Regions from separate parts of the Klebsiella sp. GFKo11 genome, predicted to be linked through region 2. Evidence: predicted binding sites of a transcription regulator. Region 2 holds the regulator's gene; each other region holds the start of a gene.
The links. The regulator PurR, encoded in region 2, represses purine synthesis genes. The targets are predictions, from matches to a motif close to CANGCAAACGTTTGCNTG.
Positions count from the first base shown of each region.

Region 1 (8,108 bases), 1.2 Mb from region 2:
CGCGGGTCTTCATGCACCTCAATGCCAATGGCGTGTCCGGTATTGTGGCCAAAATAGTCACCATAGCCCGCTGCGGATATAACCTGACGCGCGGCGGCGTCCACCTCGCAACAGCGCACGCCCGGACGAATCGCCGCTACCGCCGCGAGCTGGGCCTCAAGCACAATCTGATAGACAGGCCAAAGCGGGTTCTCTTGCGTCACGCCTGCTCCGGGCAGCAAAAAAGTGCGCGTCATATCAGAGCAATAGCCACGATACTGCGCCCCGAGATCCAGGGTGATAAACTCCCCTGCCTCAACGCGCTTGTCGCTGGCTTTCCCATGCGGTAGCGCACCGCGCCAGCCGCTGGCGACGATGGTATCGAATGAGGCTTTTTCCGCCCCTTGCATCCGCATAAACCACTCCAGCTCGGCGGCTATCTCCCTCTCACGCAGACCTGGCTGAATAAAGCAGCGGATATGTTCCACACTCACATCAGCAATCCGACAGGCTTCTCGAATGCAGGCGATTTCTTCCACCGTTTTAATCCGTCTTAGCGTATCGAGAGGGGCGCTCACCAGCCTGACCGATAATGCCTCCTGCCATGCGCGCGCCGTTTCCCAGCTAACCTGCTCACCTTCAAATCCCACCGATTTCAGTTTTTCGGCATCGATGAGCGGGTTCACGACGGTCGTCATCGTCTGCTCGCCGCCGAGCAAGTGAAGTTGATAACCGCTGACGCGAGCCTCGACGTCAGCGTAGTAGCGGGAATCGACCAGGATATGCGCACTTTGGCGGCTGACAAACACAAACCCAGAACTACTGGAGATCCCCAGATGCGGCTGCTTATTCTGTCGTGACGAAATCAGCACCGCATCCAGTTGCTGCGCCTCTAGCCATTCGCGCAGTGATGCAAGTAAGGTCATAATGGCAATCCCTTAAAATTAGAGGCTTTCGATCAGCAACTTGCCTCTGCGGTACATCATATTGCGTAAGAAGACGACCATCAGCGCCGTAATCACCGCCCCCAACAGGATCCCCGCCATATAAACGCCGAGATTGCTGACCAGCGGCCATGCCCAGATAGCCGATTCCGGGAACCACTGCACCGCCCCCAGCCATACCGCAGTGGTCGAGCCCACAATCGCACCCACCATATACGACGGAATAGCGGTGATCGGGCTTTCCAGCGCGAACGGAATCGCCCCTTCGCTGATCCCCATAAAGGCGAGGAACATTGCCGTTTTACCTTGCGGATAGAGTTGAGCGCTGAACAGGCGTTTGCCAGTTAAGCGACGATCGATAATCGTCGCCAGCCCCAGACCAATTGGCGGAATAACGATAGCGATAGAACGCGCGGTCACCGGCAGCACGTGATCGGTGGTGAAGCTGAACGCCACAAATCCCGCCGCTTTGTTGATTGGGCCGCCGAGGTCGATAGCCGTTGCCGCCGAAATTCCCATCGCGTACATCAACGTGCCCTTCTCTCCCGCCGCCGTCAGCAGGGCGCGAATGCCGCCGTTGATCCAGCCGCCGAACGGCGTAATCACGTAATACATCGCCAGCATGACGAAAACTGCGGAGAGAATGGGCAGTAAAAAGGTGGTTTTGAACGCCAGCAGGAAACCGGGAAGCTGGATTTTTTGGTTCATCCACTTCACCAGATACCCGGCGACAACCGAAATAATCAGCGCACCAATGAAGGTTGATGGCACCGGTGCGCTCGTCACCCATTGCAGGCTTGCAGGGTCAAAATTGAGCAGTTGCGTGGGCTGGGTGGACATCAGGCCGCCGATAAACCCCGCAGGAAACGCCAGCTTGCCGCCGATGGAGTTAGCGACAAAGGCAGCAAACATCGGAATAGCAAAGCCAAACAGCACACCGCCGAAAGATTGCGATAGCCACGCAAACTTGAGTAATGAAAGGTTAAAACCGTCGAATTTACCGCTGTTAAGCGCATCCATAATGCCGATGTCAGCGGGAATTTTCAGCCAGCTATAGGCAATCAATTGGGAAAAGGCGAGGATCACCCCGCCCATAATTAACGTCGGTACCATGCGCGAAATTCCCGACATCACATGCTGCGGTAATTCGCCCCAGAAGCTGTTGCGGGAGGCCTGAGGATTTTTTATAACCGCGGCCGCCCCTGATGCGCCAGGCACAACGGTTGCACTGCGTTTTTTAATGGCCATACGTGTATCCCTGTCGACAATTATTGTTGTTCTGCGGCAAGCATCTCTTCAATTTCTTTTATGATTCCTGCGGCGTTTTTGATCGCATCCTGTAGCGTGATTTCATAGACGTCGCGGGTCTCAAAGCGCTCGTTGTCTTCTGGCGTTACGGCGACAGAATGGATAATTAACGTCGCTTCGGCGATATCCTGCGCTGTCAGGCGGTTTTGAATACCATCCGCCCCCTGGGTTTCAATTTTCACTTCATATCCGGCTTCAATCGCCGCCTCTTCCAGCGCCTGCGCCGCCATAAAGGTATGGGCCAGCCCCATCGGACATGCGCAGACTGCAATCAGTTTTTTACTCATTTCAAGCTCCTCGTGATAGTTAACGAGAGAAATTATGGCTGCGGGTAAGCGATCGTTGTTATCAGAGAAATAATGCTTTTGCTGGACAAATAATCCCGTCATTCGGAATTGTGACGAGGGTCGGATTGGCGATTCTAAGACGAAAAATGCGCCGGCTCGCGGTCTTACCAGACTCACCAGCAGCATAAAATTATGTCCGTGAAACCCTACGTCACTACGGAGCCGCAACCTCTTTTGTCAGGAAACTTAAACATCAACCTTGTTTATTCACATTTATGTTACTCACTATTTCGATACCCGACGGACACAAAAACCGCACCTTATGTTCATAAATTGCCAAACCGGCTGATTATTTTGCTCATTTTTCAACCAATGACCGCACAACTTGCAAAGACAATCATTGAATAAAAAAGAAGCAAAATAGTGACAAAAAATGCATGAATGCTCTCTTATCTAAATTAATCATAATTAATTCATATAGATATATATGAAGAGTGAGTTTTATCGGTAAATCAGAGCGGAATGTTGATTGAGTTCACAAAGTTCCCTTAAATACACATTTAGTTACACACGGTTTCCCTTAGTTACTCATATGCGACATTGGTAGCATTTTCCGGCTAGCGAAACGTTGTTCTGGATGGAAAGATGCCTCCAGACACCAAACTATCATCAATAGTTCCGTAAATTTTTATTGACAGAACTTATTGGCGGCAGTGGCAAGTGTTCATATAAAAATATAAATGAGGGTAATAAATAATGATGAAGCGCAAAATTCTGGCAGCGGTAATTCCTGCCCTGCTGGTAGCCGGTGCAGCTAACGCTGCAGAAATCTATAACAAAAACGGCAACAAACTGGACTTTTACGGAAAAATGGTTGGCGAGCACGTCTGGACCACTAACGGTGACACCAGCAGCGACGACACCACCTACGCCCGTATCGGCCTGAAAGGCGAAACCCAAATCAACGAACAGCTGATCGGTTATGGCCAGTGGGAATACAACATGGATGCGTCCAACGTTGAAGGTTCCCAGACCACCAAAACCCGTCTGGCTTTCGCAGGCTTAAAAGCAGGTGAATACGGTTCATTCGACTACGGTCGTAACTACGGTGCGATCTACGACGTTGAAGCTGCAACCGATATGCTGGTTGAATGGGGTGGCGATGGTTGGAACTACACCGACAACTTTATGACCGGCCGTACCAACGGCGTAGCAACCTACCGTAACTCTGACTTCTTCGGTCTGGTTGATGGTCTGAGCTTCGCGCTGCAGTATCAGGGTAAAAACAAAGACCGCGCTGTGAAGAAACAAAACGGCGACGGCATGAGCACCTCGGCAACCTACGCGTTTGACAACGGTATTGCGCTTTCCGCAGGCTATGCTAACTCCAGCCGCAGCGGCGATCAGAAAGCTGACCGTCAGGGCGAGAAAGCTGAAGCATGGGCAACCTCCGCTAAGTATGATGCGAACAACGTCTACGCCGCAGTCATGTACTCTCAGACCTACAACATGACTCCGGAAAACGAAGGCAACTACTTCGCTAACAAAACTCAGAACTTCGAAGCTGTTGTTCAGTATCAGTTCGACTTCGGTCTGCGTCCGTCCATCGGTTACGTCCAGACTAAAGGTAAAGACCTGCGCTCTCGCGCTGGCTTCTCCGGCGGCGATGCTGACCTGGTTAAATACGTCGAAGTGGGTACCTGGTACTACTTCAACAAGAACATGAACGTTTACGCTGCGTATAAATTCAACCAGCTGGACGACAACGACTACACCAAAGCTGCTGGCGTTGCTACCGACGACCAAGCTGCAGTGGGTATCGTTTACCAGTTCTAATCAGCAGTACACCCCTTCGTGATATGCCTAAAAAGCAGGACTTCGGTCCTGCTTTTCTGCGTTCCTAAGATGAAGATCGTAACTTTTGAAAACCTTCTCGCTTTTAGTCGCAAACGGTTGGCAATTTGTAAATCTCCCGTTACCCTGATAGCGGATTTCCCTTCAGTAATCACAATGGAACCTCGTCATGTTTGAGAAAATTACTGCCGCCCCCGCCGACCCTATTTTGGGCCTGGCCGATCTATTTCGTGCCGATGACCGCCCAACAAAAATTAACCTTGGAATTGGTGTTTATAAAGATGAAACAGGTAAGACACCAGTCCTGACCAGCGTGAAAAAAGCAGAGCAATATCTGCTGGAAAATGAAACCACCAAGAATTATCTGGGCATCGACGGTATTCCAGAATTTGGTCGTTGCACCCAGGAGCTCCTGTTTGGCAAAGGAAGCGCGATTATTAATGATAAACGCGCGCGTACCGCCCAGACTCCGGGCGGTACCGGTGGCCTGCGCGTTGCCGCAGACTTCCTGGCGAAGAATACCGATGCTAAACGCATTTGGGTGAGCAACCCTAGCTGGCCGAACCACAAAAGCGTGTTTAACTCAGCCGGGCTGGAAGTTTGCGAATACGCTTACTACGATGCGGCTAACCACCGGCTTGACTTCGACGGTCTGCTGGCCAGCCTGAACGAAGCGCAGGCTGGCGATGTCGTACTGTTCCACGGCTGCTGCCACAACCCAACCGGTATCGATCCGACGCTGGAACAGTGGCAACAGCTGGCGCAGCTGTCCGTAGAGAAAGGCTGGCTGCCGCTGTTTGACTTCGCCTATCAGGGTTTTGCTCGTGGTCTGGAAGAAGATGCTGAAGGCCTGCGTGCGTTTGCCGCGCTGCATAAAGAGCTGCTGGTTGCGAGCTCCTACTCGAAGAACTTCGGCCTGTACAATGAACGCGTAGGCGCCTGTACGCTGGTTGCTGCTGACCAGGAAACGGTAGACCGTGCTTTCAGCCAGATGAAGTCCGTTATTCGCGCTAACTACTCTAACCCACCGGCTCACGGTGCTTCGATAGTGGCGACGATTCTCAGCAATGACGCGCTGCGCGCTATCTGGGAACAAGAGCTGACCGATATGCGCCAGCGTATTCAGCGCATGCGTCTGCTGTTCGTAAATACCCTGCAAGAGAAAGGCGCGAGCCGCGACTTCTCCTTCATCATTCAGCAGAACGGGATGTTCTCGTTCAGCGGCCTGACCAAAGAGCAGGTTCTGCGTCTGCGTGAAGAGTTCGCGATTTACGCCGTGGCATCCGGGCGTATTAACGTCGCCGGTATGACACCGGACAACATGGCCCCGCTGTGCGAAGCGATTGTTGCCGTGCTCTAACCTTGTCTTAAAAAAACAAAAGGCCGCATCTGCGGCCTTTTTTACATCCTTCAATCCGGCATCATTACCAGACCGGCATTTCATCCTGCAGAAAAGGGTTATGCAGGCGCTCATAGCCCAGAGTCGACATAGGACCGTGACCGGGAATAAACGACACGTCATCGCCCAGCGGCAATAATTTGCGTTTTATCGCCTCGATCAACTGATTGTGATCGCCGCGCGGGAAGTCGCTACGCCCTACTCCGCCTTTGAAAATCACATCACCAGAAATCAGTAGTCTGGAAGCATCGTCAAAGAAGACCACATGCCCGGGGGTGTGGCCAGGGCAATGCAGCACCTGCAGGGAAATATTCCCCACGCTAACCACATCGCCCTCATTCAACCAGTGATCCGGTTGTAGCGGCTGGCACTCATCCAGACCAAACATCCGGCTTTGCGCGGGTAATCCTTCCAGCCAGAACTCATCTTCTTTTTCCGGACCGATAATCGGCACGCCGTAATGTTGTGCCAGTTCCGCCGCGGCGCCTACGTGATCGAGATGACCGTGAGTGAGCAGAATCTGCATCAGGCTAACACCTGCCGCCGTCACTTCCTGTTTGATTCGCTCAGCGTCACCGCCAGGATCGACCAGAGCCGCCAGCCGGGTTTGTTCACACCAGATCAAAGAACAGTTCTGCGCGAACGCGGTAACCGGAATAATACGATAGTTCATGATGCTCCTTTCGTTACCAGTGCCGTACCGGCCCGGTATCAATATGCACAAAGTTGCTACGTGGGTAATATCCTACACCACCTGTGCGCATAGATAACGCCGCTTTGCGAACATTGCTTAACGAAATGCCTTCAATATGAAAATCCATAGCCTGGCCCTTAGTGTGGTAGCTATGCTTCGCCACACCACGGCTTCGTGCCCGAAGTTCATCATTAGTATCGAGGGAACGATAACCAGAGATGAGCTGGACAGGCTTGTTGGTGCCAATTAATCCCTGCAAGCGATAGAGTTGATCGAACAAACCAGGATCGATGGATTTAATTTTATTCGCGCGGTAGTCGCGGAAAAAATGATTAAGTCTTGCTAATTCATCCTGAATATAGCCTCTGCCATCGAAAAACTCCGCCTTGAGTGATTCACCAGTATGCAGGTTGTTCAGCGTCAAAATACGCGGTCGGGGGGTCGAGAGGGTGGCAAATGCCGGCGCAGGCAGAATGGCAGCAGCACCGAGCGCAGCTCCACCTAACGCCAGCAGTTTGCGGCGATTAGCGTCAAATTTGTCCATGATAATCAGGTCTACAGGTAAATGAATCGTAATATACTTTTCCCGCAATCCGCCTGTTAGCCGCCAGCACGCGCTCACCTCCCTGACAGCCAATAAATATCAGCCACAGAGAATTTGCTGCTTACCGCCACACGCATTTGCAGGATTATATGTATATGCACTTCTGGCGCACGAAAGGCACCTTACCGGGCATTATTGCCAACGTCAAGGTAGCCCAACCCCAGTAAACTCGGGCCTTGCAGACAACAAGGCCCGTTTTCACACAAAGATAGGACAACCGAATCCGTTGAACTACTTCATTTATCTGATTAATTGTTCAGCTTTAGACAGGATTTGTGCGCTGGATCGCGCGGTGAGATCGTAATTGTAAATATCTGTTCGATATTGTGTACGTCCATCCGTACCAACAAAGGCGGTCAAATAATAGAGATTAACCGGGATATTCTGGCGAATATTCACGTAGCGGGTATTGCCCTGCTTGAGCGCATCTGAAATTCGCGCATCGTTCCAGCCAGCATCCTGCAGCAGCATATTCGCCAGCTCCGAAGCTTTATTAACGCGCACGCATCCGGAGCTCAAAGCTCGACCGTCTCTCTGGAACAGATTATGGTTCGGCGTATCGTGCAAATAGATAGCATCCGAACTCGGCATATTAAATTTATAACGCCCCAGCGAATTACGCGCACCAGGTGCTTGCTGGAAGCGGAACGGTAAATTCGATGCCGTTATGGTCTCCCAATCAACCTGCCACGGATCAATCGCTTCTTTACTGTTCCAGCCGCGCATAAGCGTATAACCATGCTGCTCAAGATAGCCTGGATTATTGCGCACCTTCGGCAGGATATCTTTACGCGCCAGCGTCGGCGGCACATTCCACGGCGGGTTAACCACCACGTTGTTCAGCGCGCTGCTCATCATCGGCGTTTTGCGATCCGGACGGCCAACGATAACCCGCGATGCCAGCACCTGGCTGCCATCCTGGTAGTAGACCAGCGAAAACGCCGGGATATTGACCATAATTCCGGTCGACAAATTGCCCGGCAGCAAGCGCAAACGCTGAATATTCAGCGCCAACACGCCAGCACGCTGCGCTGGTGAA
Region 1 covers NZ_CM151369.1:4,122,431-4,130,538, forward strand. The annotation lists gene ypdF (aminopeptidase) at 1-905, opposite strand, end outside; gene AC07P6_RS20095 (PTS fructose transporter subunit IIC) at 924-2,171, opposite strand; gene AC07P6_RS20100 (PTS fructose transporter subunit IIB) at 2,192-2,518, opposite strand; gene AC07P6_RS20105 (porin) at 3,275-4,354, shown strand; gene AC07P6_RS20110 (amino acid aminotransferase) at 4,542-5,732, shown strand; gene AC07P6_RS20115 (MBL fold metallo-hydrolase) at 5,797-6,444, opposite strand; gene mepK (peptidoglycan L,D-endopeptidase MepK) at 6,458-7,009, opposite strand; gene ldtD (L,D-transpeptidase) at 7,310-8,108, opposite strand, start outside.
Region 1: AC07P6_RS20110 (amino acid aminotransferase) is a predicted target of PurR. The motif match lies at 4,461-4,478, and genes of this name have one in related genera.

Region 2 (8,108 bases):
CCACACCTTCTACTGGAACTGCCTGGCACCAAACGCTGGCGGCGAACCTGAAGGTGAACTGGCGGCAGCTATCGCTAAATCCTTCGGCAGCTTTGCTGATTTCAAAGCAAAATTCACCGACGCGGCAGCGAAAAACTTTGGTGCTGGCTGGACCTGGCTGGTGAAAAACGCTGATGGTAGCCTGGCGATTGTTTCCACAAGCAACGCCGGTACGCCGCTGACCAGCGACGCAACCCCGCTGCTGACCGTTGATGTCTGGGAACACGCTTACTACATCGACTACCGTAATGCGCGTCCGAACTATCTGGAACACTTCTGGGCGCTGGTGAACTGGAAATTTGTGGCGGCCAATCTGGCGGCGTAAAAGCAAACCGCAGAAGGATTGCGCCTTCTGCGGTTATTTTTCACTTCACACACAATTCACATACTATTCATGAACGATTAGTGGTTAGCAAAAGCCTCTTCCGGCTGCGACCGACCGCTGAAAAAAACCAGCAGTAGCGCAACGCCCGCAATGATCGCTCCCATCACTGGTACGAATGCATAGCCCAGCCCACCAGATATCACCGCACCACCGGCGGCTGCGCCTAACGCGTTACCGAGGTTGAAAGCGCCGATATTAACCGATGATGACAGCCCGGGAGCTTCGTGAGCCACGCGCATCACGCGCATCTGCAGTGGCGGAACCACCGCAAAAGTCGCGGCACCCCAGACAACCATACTGATAGCCGCACCAATTTGTGACTGGGCCAGTAGCGGGATCGCCAGCATGATCACCATCAACAGCAGCAGAAAGCCCTTCAACGTCCCGGAAACCGAGCGGTCGGCAAACTTACCGCCAAGGTAGTTACCCAGCGAGAAGCCTACGCCAATCAGTACCAGCATCGCGGTCACAAACAGTGGCGATGCGTTAGTGATGCTGTGCAGGACCGGTGATATATAGGTGTAAAGCGTAAACATCGCCCCTGCCCCCAGAACGGTGGTCAGCAGCGCTGACAGCACCTGCGGGCGCATCAGTACTGAAAGTTCCTGCTTAACATCAGGCCGCTCACCCGCGCTTCCTTTTGGCAGGGAAAACCACAGGCTGACCATCGCCACCACGCCGAGACCCGCCGTTGCAAGGAACGACATTCGCCAGCCGATAGTTTCCCCCAACCAGGTCGCCGCCGGAACGCCGCCAATGTTGGCAATTGTCAGCCCCATAAACATGGTCGCCACGGCGCTGGCCTGCTTATGCTTCGGCACTACGCTCGCCGCCACCACCGAGCCTAACCCAAAAAAAGCGCCGTGATTGAGGCTGGTGATAATGCGCGACAGCAGTAGCGTGGTGTAATCCGGTGCAATTGAAGAGAGCACGTTACCAAGAGTAAAAATCGCCATCAGGAAAATCAGCGCATTTCTGCGCGCGCGGTGCGAAAGCAACAGAGTCATCAGCGGCGCGCCAACCATCACCCCAATGGCATAGGCACTAATAAGCATTCCCGCAGCCGGAATAGAGACATCCACGCCTTTGGCGATAACCGGTAATAGCCCCATCGGGGAGAACTCGGTAGTACCGATACCGAAGGCACCGATCGCCAGAGCGAGCAGGGGAAAGTTGATTTTCATTCAATGACTCCATCGGGCCGTCTTCAGCGACGGCATCTCATCAGAAGCCAAAAGCATGACATCAATCACAGAAAAACAAAAGTAAACGAAATGGCAAAAGATTTTTGCGAAATTGATAATAATGGTGGAAAAAGAAAAGGGAGAACGATGTCTCCCTCATATTGGAATTAGTGCAGTATGGCGGTGAGCCCTGCGGCGACAATCAAACCCAGAACAATAATCGTCGTTGTCAGCGAAAACTTTAAATCTGTATCCATCAATTTTTCCCCTTGATTATCCCCACATGAAAAGTGAGCTTGCTCATTTTTACATAGATTAGCGCAAATATCTTCCGAGATTTAGAGGGATGCACATTTTTGTTCTTCCCCTTTGCCCCAAGATCGGACAAAATCCCACGCTAATTTGAAAGCGTATCGGCCATTGACCCCTTCCTGTCGTTCTGTGTCGTTTTCCCGACGTGATGCAATGTTCAATTTTGGCATCAGGGTGTGTACAGGCAAACGTTTACGTACCGATTAACGGGCGATCAGGTCAAGGTCTGGAGTGAGAAGTAATGGCAACTATTAAAGATGTAGCGAAGCGCGCAAACGTTTCCACTACAACAGTATCACATGTAATTAACAAAACGCGTTTCGTTGCAGAAGAGACGCGCAACGCTGTGTGGGCTGCGATTAAAGAACTGCACTACTCCCCCAGCGCCGTTGCTCGCAGCCTGAAGGTTAATCACACCAAGTCTATCGGATTGCTGGCGACCAGCAGCGAAGCGGCCTATTTTGCCGAAATTATCGAATCCGTTGAGAAAAGTTGCTTCCAGAAGGGCTATACCCTGATTCTCGGCAACGCATGGAACGATCCGGAGAAACAGCGCGCCTACCTGTCAATGATGGCGCAGAAGCGCGTGGACGGCCTGCTGGTGATGTGTTCTGAGTATCCTGAGTCGGTACTGAGCATGCTGGAAGAATATCGCCATATTCCGATGGTCGTGATGGACTGGGGTGAAGCAAAAGCCGACTTCACCGACTCGGTTATCGATAACGCCTTCGAAGGGGGTTATATCGCCGGGCGCTATCTGGTGGAACGCGGTCATCGCGAAATTGGCGTGATCCCCGGCCCGCTTGAGCGGAACACCGGTGCCGGCCGCCTGGCCGGCTTTATGAAAGCGATGGAAGAAGCGCAGATCAACGTTCCTGAAAACTGGGTCGTGCAAGGTGATTTCGAGCCGGAATCCGGCTACCGCGCGATGCAGCAAATCCTCAGCCAACACCATCGCCCGACGGCGATTTTCTGCGGCGGGGATATCATGGCGATGGGCGCTATTTGTGCAGCAGATGAAATGGGTCTGCGCGTGCCGCAGGATATTTCGCTGATCGGTTATGACAATGTGCGCAACGCCCGCTACTTCAGCCCAGCGCTGACCACCATCCATCAGCCAAAAGATTCTCTGGGCGAAGCGGCCTTCAACATGCTGCTGGACCGCATCGTCAACAAGCGCGAAATATCCCAGTCTATTGAAGTACATCCGCGCCTGGTCGAACGTCGATCCGTGGCCGACGGCCCGTTTGTCGATTATCGCCGTTAATTCTCCTCGCGGCGCCGGCTATTCCGGCGCCCGCAGCCACTCCCTGTTCAGCGTTTCACTGTCGCCAAGGTAATCCAGCAGCCACATCAGCGCCGGTGAAGCATCGCTTTGTTGCCACGTCAGGCAGCAGGCCGCATCAGGGAATGGATTTTCCAGTGCCAGCGCCGTCCATTCTCCGCTATCAATTCGCGGCTGTGCAAAATGCTTTGGCACCATGCCAACACACAACCCTGCGCTGAGGCAGGTCGCGGAAGCGTCCCAGTCCGGCACCACCACCCTCTTCTGATTATCCAGCAGCCACGTCGTGCGTTTCGGTAGCGAGCGTGAAGTATCTTCCCGTACCAGCGACGGCCAGTTGCGCAACACATCGTCGCTTAACGGGCCGTCTATTTTCGCCAACGGATGATCGCTGGCCACCACGCAATCCCAACTCAGCATCCCCATATCGCGAAACGCATAGCGCCCACCGACGGGAATAGAGCGCGTCGCGCCAATAGCTAATTCCACGCGGCCATCAGCTAACGCATCCCAGACGCCGTTGAATACCTCCTGAAAGACAATCAGTTCAACGTCATCAAAATGACGATAGAAATCAACGATCATTTGCCGCATGCGCGCCGGTTTGACGATGTCATCGACGGCAATGGATAGCTGCCCGCGCCAACCGTTGGCTATCTGCTGACACTGCTGGCGAGTGATCTGCATTTTTTTGATAACAGAGCGCCCTTCCTGCAAAAACCAGACCCCGGCCGGGGTTAATTCGACATCGCGGTGACGACGTTCAAAGAGCGGAACCGCCAGCCACTCTTCCAACTGACGCACGGTATAACTCACCGCTGAAGGTACGCGGTGTAGCTCCTGCGCCGCTGCGCTAAAACTGCCGTTACGCGCAACAGCATCAACCACCTCAAGTGAGTATTCTGACCACATATTCTGCCTACAAAATTTTTGAATCCACCTGACAAATATTAGCGTTTCACAAGCCCGAATGCACTCCCTACACTCTGCCGCACCGTACCTGCATCAATAACAAGAGAATTTTATGCAACAATTGCAACAACCTGGGAAAGGATTCTTAGTCTGGCTGGCCGGGCTCAGCGTGCTCGGCTTTCTGGCCACCGATATGTATCTGCCGGCTTTCGCCGCGATCCAACAAGATCTCAACACTTCAGCGGCTTCAGTCAGCGCCAGCCTGAGCTTGTTCCTGGCAGGCTTTGCCATTGGACAGCTTTTTTGGGGGCCGCTCTCTGACCGTTACGGACGCAAGCCGGTACTGCTAAGCGGCCTGGCCATTTTCGCTATCGGCTGTCTGGGGATGCTTTGGGTGCAAGATGCCACGCTGATGCTGGCGCTGCGCTTCATTCAGGCGATTGGCGTTTGCGCCGCCGCCGTGACCTGGCAAGCGATGGTGACCGATTACTACCCAGCCCATCGCACAAACCGTATTTTTGCCGCCATTATGCCGCTGGTGGGCTTGTCTCCAGCATTGGCGCCGCTGCTCGGCAGCTGGCTGCTGGTTCATTTCGAATGGCAGGCTATTTTCGCCGTTCTGTTCGCGATAACCCTGTTGCTCATGCTGCCGGCCTTGCGCCTGAAAGCGGCGAAAAAGACGGTTGTCGGCACCCAGCAGAAGCTGACTTTCCTTGCCCTACTACGCTCGCGCGAATACAGCGGCAACGTGCTGATTTATGCCGCCTGCTCCGCCAGCTTTTTCGCATGGTTGACCGGCTCGCCATTTATTCTTCACGAGATGGGGTACAGCCCGACCGTTATCGGCCTGAGCTACGTTCCGCAAACTATCGCGTTTCTGGTTGGTGGTTACGGCTGCCGTGCGGCTTTACAAAAATGGTCAGGGCAGCAGATCCTGCCGTGGCTGCTGGTGATTTTCTCCATCAGCGTTGCCGCTACCTGGCTGGTAGGTTTGCAGGCTAACGCCACGCTTGTCGGATTAATGATTCCGTTCTGTGCAATGGCGGTGGTAAATGGCGGTATTTATCCTATCGTCGTTGCTCAGGCGCTGAAGCCGTTCCCGCAGGCGACCGGTCGCGCCGCAGCTTTGCAAAATACCTTACAGTTGGGTCTTTGCTTTATCGCCAGCTTGCTGGTTTCTACGCTGATAGCGACACCGCTGCAAACCACCACCAGCGTGATGCTTATCTCCATTGTGCTGGCCGGTATCGGTTACCGTATGCAGTACAAGGCCACCGCGTTGGCAACAGAATCGTCACATGCTTAAGGTAATCTTCAGATAGTGTTAAGGTCCAGTAATTAGCTTGCTAACATATTTTTATTGAAAGCCTGTTTTTAGCGGCCTATACTGGATCCGGCATCACATAAATAGAAAGATTAATTGATTTAACGGGAGCAGGATGCGTCCCGTTTCTCCATGGAAGGCCTTTCGGCAAGGGTTATCTCCCTTCCTCTGTTCTACGTCGGATAGCAGCCTCACGGATTGTCCGTGAGATTTCTCACAAAGCCAGAAAAGCGTCTACGCTGTTTTAAGGTTCTGATCACTTGGGCGTGATGGAGAAGCTATGAGTTCATCGTGTATAGAAGAAGTAAGCGTACCAAATGATGATTGGTACCGGATTGTCGCTGAGTTATTAGGCCGTGCGGGCATCGAAATTAATGGTCCAGCCCCCTCCGATCTGCGGATTAAAAATCCTCTCTTTTTTAAGCGCGTTTTACAAGAAGGGTCGCTGGGATTGGGAGAGAGCTATATGGACGGCTGGTGGGATTGTGAGCGGCTGGATTTATTTTTCCACAAGGTCTTACGCGCCGGACTGGAAAATCAGCTTCCCCACCATTTTAAAGATACCCTCCGCATCGCGGGCGCTCGCTTATTCAATCTGCAAAGTAAAAAAAGGTCCTGGATAGTCGGCAAAGAACATTACGACTTAGGTAACGATCTTTTCAGCCGCATGCTCGACCCTTTTATGCAATATTCCTGCGGATACTGGAAAGATGCGCAGAATCTGGAAGATGCACAGCAGGCAAAATTAGATCTGATCTGTCAAAAGCTGCAGCTTGAACCCGGAATGCGGGTGCTGGATATTGGCTGCGGCTGGGGTGGTCTGGCTTACTATATGGCTAAAAACTACCAGGTCAGCGTTGTTGGTGTCACTATTTCAGCCGAACAGCAAAAGATGGCCCAGCAGCGTTGTGAAGGGCTGGACGTAACAATTCTGCTTCAGGACTATCGCGATTTGCATGATAGTTTTGACCGCATTGTTTCCGTTGGTATGTTTGAACACGTCGGGCCTAAAAATTACGACACCTATTTTGACGTGGTGGATCGTAATTTAAAAGCTGACGGTCGTTTCCTGCTGCACACAATCGGCTCGAAAAAAACCGACCATAGCGTCGACCCGTGGATTAATAAATATATCTTCCCCAACGGTTGTCTGCCGTCGGTACGCCACATCGCACAGGCCAGTGAAACGCATTTCGTGATGGAAGATTGGCATAATTTCGGTGCCGATTATGACACCACGCTAATGGCATGGTATGAGCGTTTCCTCAATAGCTGGCCGGAAATCGCTGACAACTATTCGGAAAGATTCAAACGTATGTTTAGCTATTACCTGAATGCCTGTGCTGGTGCTTTTCGCGCCCGCGATATTCAGCTCTGGCAGGTGGTTTTTTCTCGCGGTGTCGAGCACGGCCTGCGCGTGGCTCGCTAATCGCTGTCCCTCCTGCGCCGCTGGCGCAGGGATTTCTTTTTTTACTCACCGCGACGGCAGTAAAAATTTGATTTCAATGATCTAAAACGACAGCCGGCCACGTCAACCGGGCTGTCGAATAAATTACTCCGCCGCCGCTTTCAGCGCGGCGTCTTTTGCTGCCAACACGCGCTCAACGGTATCAATGACCGCCTGAGTCTGCGGATCAATCTCAATATTGACCCGATCGCCCAGTTTTTTCGCGCCAAGCGTTGTACGTTGCAGCGTCTCGGGAATCAAATGCACGCAAAAACGTGTTGGCGTTACTTCACCCACGGTGAGGCTAATCCCATCAACACCGATATATCCTTTATAGAGGATATATTTCATCAGCGTTGGGTCCTGGACCTTAAACCAAATCTGGCGATTATTTTCCGATGTTAGAATTTTCACCACTTCCGCAGTAGTCATAATATGACCGGACATCAGGTGACCGCCAATTTCATCGCTGAATTTTGCCGCCCGCTCAACGTTCACACAATCGCCTTCACGGATCGCGCCCAGGTTGGTTATACGCAGCGTCTCTTTCATCAGGTCAAAACTCACCCGCGGGCCGTTAATTTCGGTGACGGTCAAACAACAGCCATTGTGCGCCACAGACGCCCCGGTTTCGAGCCCCGCAAGCATATGCTCAGGCAACTCCACCACATGGGTACGAAAATTGGGTTTTTCGTCTATGGACACCACTTTCGCGGTCCCCTGCACAATACCGGTAAACATATTTTGCTCCTGTATAAATTCGTGACGGTATCATTACCGTTTTAGGCTATGCGGAACAATAACAGGTGGCAAAACAGGTTGCCAGCGCACAACGTGCACTGGGATTTTTTCACTGGCTAAATGGCTAATCCTCGCTACAATAGTCTGGCAAATCCCTCTGCTTTTTTCTTCTTGCTGCCATATTGGGCGGCTTTTTTAGTCTTAAAATAACAACAAGATAAAGGTGTTCAGGTGCAGAAGTACTTTATTGAAGCGCGTCAGTTATTAGCACTGGCTATACCCGTTATTCTGGCTCAGGTTGCCCAGACCTCTATGGGCTTCGTCGATACCGTTATGGCAGGCGGCTATAGCGCCACCGATATGGCGGCGGTCGCCATTGGTACCTCGATTTGGTTACCGGCGATCCTCTTCGGCCACGGTCTGCTGCTGGCCCTGACTCCGGTCATTGCCCAATTGAATGGTTCTGGTCGTCGCGACCG
Region 2 covers NZ_CM151369.1:2,880,833-2,888,940, reverse strand. The annotation lists gene sodB (superoxide dismutase [Fe]) at 1-364, shown strand, start outside; gene AC07P6_RS14075 (MFS transporter) at 442-1,608, opposite strand; gene cydH (cytochrome bd-I oxidase subunit CydH) at 1,776-1,865, opposite strand; gene purR (HTH-type transcriptional repressor PurR) at 2,162-3,187, shown strand; gene punR (DNA-binding transcriptional activator PunR) at 3,206-4,117, opposite strand; gene punC (purine nucleoside transporter PunC) at 4,239-5,423, shown strand; gene cfa (cyclopropane fatty acyl phospholipid synthase) at 5,722-6,870, shown strand; gene AC07P6_RS14045 (riboflavin synthase subunit alpha) at 6,994-7,629, opposite strand; gene mdtK (MdtK family multidrug efflux MATE transporter) at 7,861-8,108, shown strand, end outside.

Region 3 (8,108 bases), 1.3 Mb from region 2:
ACCGGCCAATTGGCCGTCACGATCCTACTGCGCATGCTGAGATTATGGCGTTGCGCCAGGGTGGGATGGTGCTGCAAAACTACCGTCTGGTTGACGCGACGCTGTACGTCACCCTGGAGCCTTGTGTAATGTGCGCCGGGGCGATGGTACATAGCCGCATTTCACGGCTGGTATTCGGTGCCAGGGATGCGAAAACCGGCGCTGCCGGATCGCTTATCGACGTGCTGCATCATCCGGGGATGAATCATCGGGTAGAGATAACCGAAGGACTCCTGGCAGAACAGTGCTCTGGTATGCTGAGCGATTTTTTCCGCTGGCGGCGCGAAGAGAAAAAAATGCTTAAAAAGGCGCGTCAGCAAACGGAAGATTAATGGCCCAGTCCTGGGATTTTAAATTTTGCGTTATCGACCAGCGTTTCGGCGCGAAAGCTGAAAAAGGACATGGCGTACTGTTCTTCTTTATTTAACTCATCCGGCATGACCGCCGGATAGTGTTCGCCAAGCGCCGCAATCTGCGCCTCTTTTCTCTCTTTCTCAGAGAGGTAGCCCACAAGGCTGATATGGTATTTGCGGATATTCTCGACGTAGGCGTAGGCCTCATGACCGCGCGCAAAGCCGTACTTCAGCCGACTGTAATAGTTTTTCTGGCTCAGCAGCGGCAGACGCTGCTTCACATCGGCCCAGCTATTGGGATTACCTTTCTGCTTTTTGGTTAGCGCCATCGCGTCAAGCATATGCGCGTAGCCCATATTGTAAGCCGCCAGCGCAAACCAGATACGTTCGTCTTTGGGAACGGAGTCGGGCACCTTACTCATCATATCCTGTAGATAACGCATGCCGCCGTCGAGGCTTTGGTCTGCGTCGGTACGGTCGGTCAGTCCCAGGCTCTGGGCGGTATTGCGGGTGAGCATCATTATTCCGCGTACGCCGGTCGGAGAGGTAGCCTGAGGGTCCCAATGCGACTCCTGCCATGAGATGGCCGCCAGCAGGCGCCAGTCTATCTGCCGGGCATATTTTTCAAACATCGGCTGTAGGTCAGGGAGGACGTTCTCCACGGCGCGCAGGAAGGTGCGCGTATCAACATAGTCAAAATCGTTACCGTGGCCGAGGTATTTCTCTTCCAGTCGTGCAAGGATGCCGTCTTCATTAATGTTATTGAAGAAATCGAGCATCGCTGCCGACAGCGAGTTGTCTTCGCCTTTTTCACTAAACCAGGTCACCGGCTGCTCATCGCTGATATCCAGCGCGACGGCCAGTTCCGGGTGGACGCGCTGGAACAGACTGACGGCGACCGAATCCGCGATGGTGTAATCGAGCTTACCGTCGATCACCGCCTGCATCAGCGCCGTGGTGCCGCGTTTATCATCCACGCGCCAGTCGAGGTCCGGATATTTTTGTTCTTTTAATGCCTGCAGGTCATTAATCGCCACGTGCCCGGGGGCGATAGCCAACTGCTCAGCGGTAAGATTAGCGAGGCTGCGCGGGCGCAGGCTGCCTTTGCGATACACCAGTTGTTGCGAAACGGAATAGTAGGTTGGCCCGGCCTGATAGTTCTTTATCCGTTCAGAGTTGTAGACCAGACCCGCCGCCAGCATGTCGGCTTTTCCCTCATCAAGATCGTCGAATAACTGGCTGATATTTTGTCGGACGGTCACCTTCAGCTCGACCCCAAGGTAGTTGGCAAACTGCTGTGCCAGCTCATAATCGAAACCGTAGGTTTTGTCATTGATGGTCGCGAAGGTCATTGGCGAATTAATGGTGCTGATGCGCAGTTCTCCGCGCGCCATAATCCCCGCCACACGGTTCTCTGGTTTCCCCATCCACGGGAGAGACGGCCACAGGGCAGCCGCCAGCAAGAGGGTTACAATGCCGATGAGCAGATAATTAATCTTTAGTTTTTTCAGATAGTTAATCTTCTGCAGCTTTGCGTTCCTCAGCAGACTATGACCAGAAAAAGTAAAAGGTTGTCGTCGAATGAGCGGCATTTTGCTTAAGAATGCGCCAGTTGGCAACTTATTCGCGAGTCGGGTCACATTTATTGATAAACCCTGGCAACCATTTTATTTCTACGCAAACGGTTTCGTCGGGACGCAGGATTCACTATAATGGCGCCCGTTTCCCCCGGCTCACCCTGAAAGCTTCGAAGACGAGAGACTTATGATGGAAATTTTGCGTGGTTCACCTGCACTGTCGGCATTCCGTATCAATAAACTGCTGGCACGTTTCCAGGCGGCCAACCTTCCGGTAAGCACTATATATGCCGAGTATGTTCATTTTGCCGATCTCAGCGCCCCGCTAAGCGGCGACGATCGTGAGAATCTGGCGAGGTTGCTAAAATATGGCCCGAACTTAAGCAGCCATACCCCAACCGGCAAGCTACTGCTCGTTACCCCCCGTCCTGGCACTATCTCTCCCTGGTCTTCAAAAGCTACCGACATCGCCCATAACTGCGGCCTGTCTCAGGTTGTACGCCTGGAGCGCGGCGTTGTGTACTACGTTGAAGCGAGCAGCCTGACTGAAGAGCAGTGGGCGCTGGTGGCGGCTGAACTGCACGATCGAATGATGGAAAGCGTATTTGATGCGCTGGAAGAGGGCGAAAAGCTGTTTGCTCACCATCAGCCGACCCCGGTAACCAGCGTTGACCTGCTGGGACAGGGTCGTCAGGCGCTGATTGACGCCAACCTCCGTCTGGGGCTGGCGCTGGCGGATGACGAAATCGACTATCTGCAGGATGCCTTCCATAAGCTGGGCCGTAACCCGAACGATATCGAACTCTATATGTTCGCGCAGGCCAACTCCGAGCACTGCCGACACAAGATTTTTAACGCCGATTGGGTCATTGATGGCGAGCAGCAGCCGAAGTCGCTGTTCAAGATGATCAAAAACACCTTTGAGAAAACTCCGGACTACGTGCTGTCGGCCTATAAAGATAACGCCGCGGTAATGGAAGGTTCGGCGGTGGGACGTTACTTTGCTGACCACGAAACGGGTCGCTACGACTTCCACCAGGAAGACGCGCATATTTTGATGAAGGTCGAAACCCACAACCACCCGACGGCGATCTCTCCGTGGCCGGGCGCGGCGACCGGTTCCGGCGGTGAAATCCGTGACGAAGGCGCGACCGGTCGTGGCGCTAAGCCGAAAGCGGGGCTGGTGGGTTTCTCCGTCTCTAACCTGCGTATTCCGGGCTTTGAGCAGCCGTGGGAAGAAGATTTCGGCAAGCCGGATCGTATTGTGACCGCGCTGGATATCATGACCGATGGCCCTCTGGGCGGTGCGGCGTTTAACAACGAATTTGGTCGCCCGGCGCTGAACGGTTATTTCCGCACCTATGAAGAGAAAGTGACCAGCCACAACGGCGAAGAGCTGCGCGGTTATCACAAGCCCATCATGCTGGCGGGCGGTATCGGCAACATTCGCGGCGAACACGTGCAGAAGGGGGAGATTGTTGTTGGCGCGAAGCTGATTGTTCTTGGCGGCCCGGCGATGAACATTGGCCTCGGCGGCGGCGCTGCTTCTTCAATGGCGTCGGGACAGTCTGACGCAGACCTGGATTTTGCCTCCGTACAGCGCGACAACCCGGAAATGGAACGTCGCTGCCAGGAAGTTATCGACCGCTGTTGGCAGTTGGGTGATGCCAACCCGATTCTGTTTATCCATGATGTCGGCGCTGGCGGTTTGTCCAATGCCATGCCGGAGCTGGTGAGCGATGGTGGCCGCGGCGGTAAATTCCAGCTGCGCGACATCCTCAGCGACGAGCCGGGCATGAGCCCGCTGGAAATCTGGTGTAACGAATCGCAGGAACGTTACGTCATGGCCGTTGCACCGGAGCAGTTGCCGCTGTTTGATGAACTATGCCGACGTGAGCGTGCGCCGTACGCGGTTATTGGCGAAGCGACTGAAGCGATGCACCTGAGCCTTGACGATACCCATTTTGACGATCGACCGATTGATCTGCCGCTCGACGTGCTGCTGGGTAAAACGCCGAAAATGACCCGCGATGTGCAGACGCTGAAAGCGCAGGGTCAGAGTCTGGATCGCCAGGGCATAACTATTGCCGACGCGGTGAACCGCGTGCTGCATCTGCCGACCGTGGCGGAGAAAACCTTCCTTGTCACCATCGGTGACCGCACCGTGACCGGCATGGTCGCCCGCGATCAGATGGTCGGCCCGTGGCAGATCCCGGTCGCTAACTGCGCGGTAACCACCGCCAGCCTCGATAGCTATTACGGTGAAGCCATGTCAATTGGTGAACGTGCTCCGGTTGCGCTGCTGGACTTTGCCGCTTCTGCCCGCCTGGCGGTTGGCGAAGCGCTAACGAATATCGCCGCGACGCAGATTGGCGCGCTCAATCGCGTGAAGCTGTCGGCAAACTGGATGGCCGCAGCCGGTCACCCAGGTGAAGACGCTGGTTTATATGAAGCCGTTAAAGCGGTTGGCGAAGAGCTGTGTCCGGCTCTGGGACTGACGATTCCAGTGGGTAAAGACTCTATGTCGATGAAAACCCGCTGGCAGGAAGGCAATGAACAGCGCGAAATGACCTCCCCGCTGTCGCTGGTGATTTCTGCCTTTGCTCGCGTGGAAGATGTGCGCCGCACCGTGACCCCGCAGCTCGCGACCGTTGATAACGCCCTGCTGCTGATTGATTTGGGCAAAGGCAAAAATGCGCTGGGCGCCACCGCGCTGGCGCAGGTTTACCGTCAGCTGGGCGATGTTACCGCGGACGTGCGCGATGTTGCTCAGTTGAAAGGTTTCTGGGAGTCGATGCAGACGCTGGTGGCTGAAGATAAGCTGCTGGCCTGGCATGACCGTTCCGATGGCGGCCTGCTGGTGACCCTGGCTGAAATGGCCTTTGCTGGCCACTGTGGCGTCAATGTGGATATCGCCGCGCTCGGCAATGACCATCTGGCTGCGCTGTTTAACGAAGAGCTGGGGGGCGTGATTCAGGTTCGTGCCGCCGATCGTCAGGCGGTTGAAGCGTTGCTGGCGGCGAATGGCCTGGCAGATTGCGTTCACTACCTCGGACAGGCGACGGCGGGCGACCGCTTTGTTATCGCCGCCGATAGTCATCCGGTATTTAGCGAAAGCCGCACCACGCTGCGTATGTGGTGGGCTGAGACTACCTGGCAAATGCAGCGTCTGCGCGATAACCCGGAGTGTGCCGACCAGGAACATGACGCGAAGGCTAACGACAACGATCCAGGCCTCAACGTGAAGCTTTCCTTCGATATCAACGAAGACATCGCGGCACCTTATATCGCTAGCGGCGCGCGTCCGAAGGTCGCTGTGCTGCGCGAGCAGGGCGTGAACTCCCATGTAGAAATGGCGGCAGCGTTCCATCGTGCGGGCTTTGATGCTATCGACGTGCATATGAGCGACCTGCTGGCGGGCCGTACCGGTCTTGCTGATTTCCAGGCGCTGGTGGCCTGCGGCGGTTTCTCCTACGGTGATGTCTTAGGCGCAGGTGAAGGCTGGGCGAAATCTATTCTGTTCAATGACCGCGTACGCGACGAGTTTGCCACTTTCTTCCATCGCCCACAGACATTGGCGCTGGGCGTGTGCAATGGCTGTCAGATGATGTCTAACCTGCGTGAGCTCATCCCCGGCAGCGACCTGTGGCCGCGCTTTGTGCGCAACCACTCTGACCGTTTTGAAGCTCGTTTCAGCCTGGTTGAAGTGACCCAAAGCCCGTCGCTGCTGTTGCAGGGAATGGTGGGGTCAATGATGCCAATTGCCGTTTCTCACGGTGAAGGGCAGGTAGAAGTGCGTGATGGTGCACATCTGGCTCAGCTAGAGAGCAAAGGCCTGGTGGCTCTGCGCTTCGTCGATAACTTTGGTAAGGTCACGGAGAACTACCCGGCTAACCCGAACGGTTCGGCGAACGGCATTACCGCGGTGACCAGCGAAAGCGGACGCGCGACTATCATGATGCCGCACCCGGAGCGCGTATTCCGTACCGTGTCGAACTCCTGGCATCCGGAAAACTGGGGCGAAGACAGCCCGTGGATGCGTATTTTCCGCAACGCGCGTAAACAGCTGGGCTAAGTCTTCTTCGCACACCTCATTAAGCCTCCTGTAATCGCAGGGGGCTTTTTTGTTTGTGATGAGCGTGGGAAAAAGGTGTCGGGGATCGCCGACAAACGTGTAATAGCCGTGTCGTCAAAAGGTGACACTTAACTCATTGATTTAAAATGGTGTTAATAAATCACTTATTCGGTGTTGCTAATTAGCGACACTTTGCACAAATAGCAACCATCATCATTACAGTGATAAAGTAGTAAAAAGACATTATTTTTCATTGTGTTAATAAAATGTTTTGTGATGTGGCATAGTTCGTGCATAATTATAACCAGTGGCTCATTCACCTTCTTATGTCAGCCCCCTCGGGAAGCGCTACATAAACCTCGAATGACGCACAAACAGGTGCCTGCCGTCCAACTCCTGATAACAGCTCTGCTTTATCAGTCATCGGGCGAAACGTCGAGTAAGGCACCGCCTCATTGCTTAATAAAGCCAGGCTCTTGTAGCCTGGCTTTATTATTTCTGGCGTAGATGTTTATTGCGTCCTCAGTTAGCATCGTAGTGAGCTAATGATTGAGACGATATCCTTGAAGCGACTCTCCCTGTTCCCCCGTTCACTGCGCCAACTGGTCACGCTCTCCTTTGTGCTGATCCTGCTCCCGCTATTGGTTCTGGCCTGGCAGGCGTGGCAAAGCCTTAACGCGCTGAGCGCGCAGGCGGCGCATATCAATCGCACTACTCTTATCGACGCCCGGCGCAGCGAGGCGATGATCAATGCTGCGCTGGAGATGGAGCGCAGCTACCGGCAGTATTGCGTGCTGGATGATCCAACCCTGGCGCGGGTCTATCAAAATCAGCGTAAGCGCTACAATGAAATGCTTGATGCTCACGCGGGTGTCCTGCCGGATGAAAAAATCTGGCAGGCGCTACGTCAGGAGCTCGACGATCTGGCGGAGCTCCAGTGCAAAAATAGCGGTCCGACGGCGAAATCTGCCGCCAGCCTGGAAGCTTTTGCCGCTGCCAACAGCGATATGGTCCAGGCGACCCGAACGGTGGTCTACTCTCGCGGGCAGCAGCTACAACAGGAGATTGCCGAACGCGGCCAGTTTTTCGGCTGGCAGGCGCTGGTTCTGTTTCTGCTCAGCCTGGCCCTGGTGCTGCTTTTCACCCGCATGATTATCGGCCCGGTGAAAGGTATTCAGAGAATGATTAATCGGCTGGGTGAAGGAAAATCGCTGGATGATGCCGCGATGTTTACCGGCCCGCGAGAGCTGCGATCCGTCGGCAAACGCATTATTTGGCTGAGCGAACGTCTTGCCTGGCTGGAATCCCAGCGTCATCAGTTTTTGCGCCATCTTTCCCATGAGCTGAAAACGCCGCTGGCCAGCATGCGTGAAGGGACGGAACTGCTCGCTGACCGCGTGGCCGGGCCGCTCACGCCCGAACAGCAGGAGATCGTGGAGATTCTGGATAGTAGCAGCCGCAATCTACAAAAGCTGATCGAACAACTGCTGGATTACAACCGGCAGCAGGCCGATGGCCCGGTTGCACGTGAGACGGTCAATCTCGCTGAGCTGGTGGACAATGTGGTTTCCGCCCATAGCCTGCCGGCAAGAGCTAAAATGATGCAAACCGAATTGACGCTCACCGAGCGCTTCTGCCTGGCGGAGCCCGAACTTCTGGTGAGCGTACTGGATAATCTCTATTCCAATGCGGTGCACTATGGTGCTGAATCCGGTAACATCCGTATTCATAGCTACCGGCACGGCGAGCAAGTGCGCATTGACGTTATCAATAATGGCGAGCCGATCCCGCCTGCGGAAAAACAGATGATTTTCGAGCCTTTTTATCAGGGAAGCCACCAGCGTAAAGGGGCGGTAAAAGGCAGCGGTCTGGGGCTAAGCATCGCTCGTGACTGTGTACGGCAAATGCAGGGCGAGCTGAGCCTGGTGGATGATAAATCCGGGCTTATCTGTTTTCGTATCACGCTGCCCGCCGCTGAGCCTGGAAAAAACAACGCATAAATTAATATTGGGTGAATATGTCCCACTTCTTCGCATTTGTCCGTCCTCTTAGGGGATGGCTGCT
Region 3 covers NZ_CM151369.1:1,586,671-1,594,778, forward strand. The annotation lists gene tadA (tRNA adenosine(34) deaminase TadA) at 1-371, shown strand, start outside; gene mltF (membrane-bound lytic murein transglycosylase MltF) at 368-1,984, opposite strand; gene purL (phosphoribosylformylglycinamidine synthase) at 2,157-6,044, shown strand; gene AC07P6_RS07770 (sensor histidine kinase) at 6,608-8,044, shown strand; gene qseG (two-component system QseEF-associated lipoprotein QseG) at 8,062-8,108, shown strand, end outside.
Region 3: purL (phosphoribosylformylglycinamidine synthase) is a predicted target of PurR. The motif match lies at 2,067-2,084, and genes of this name have one in related genera.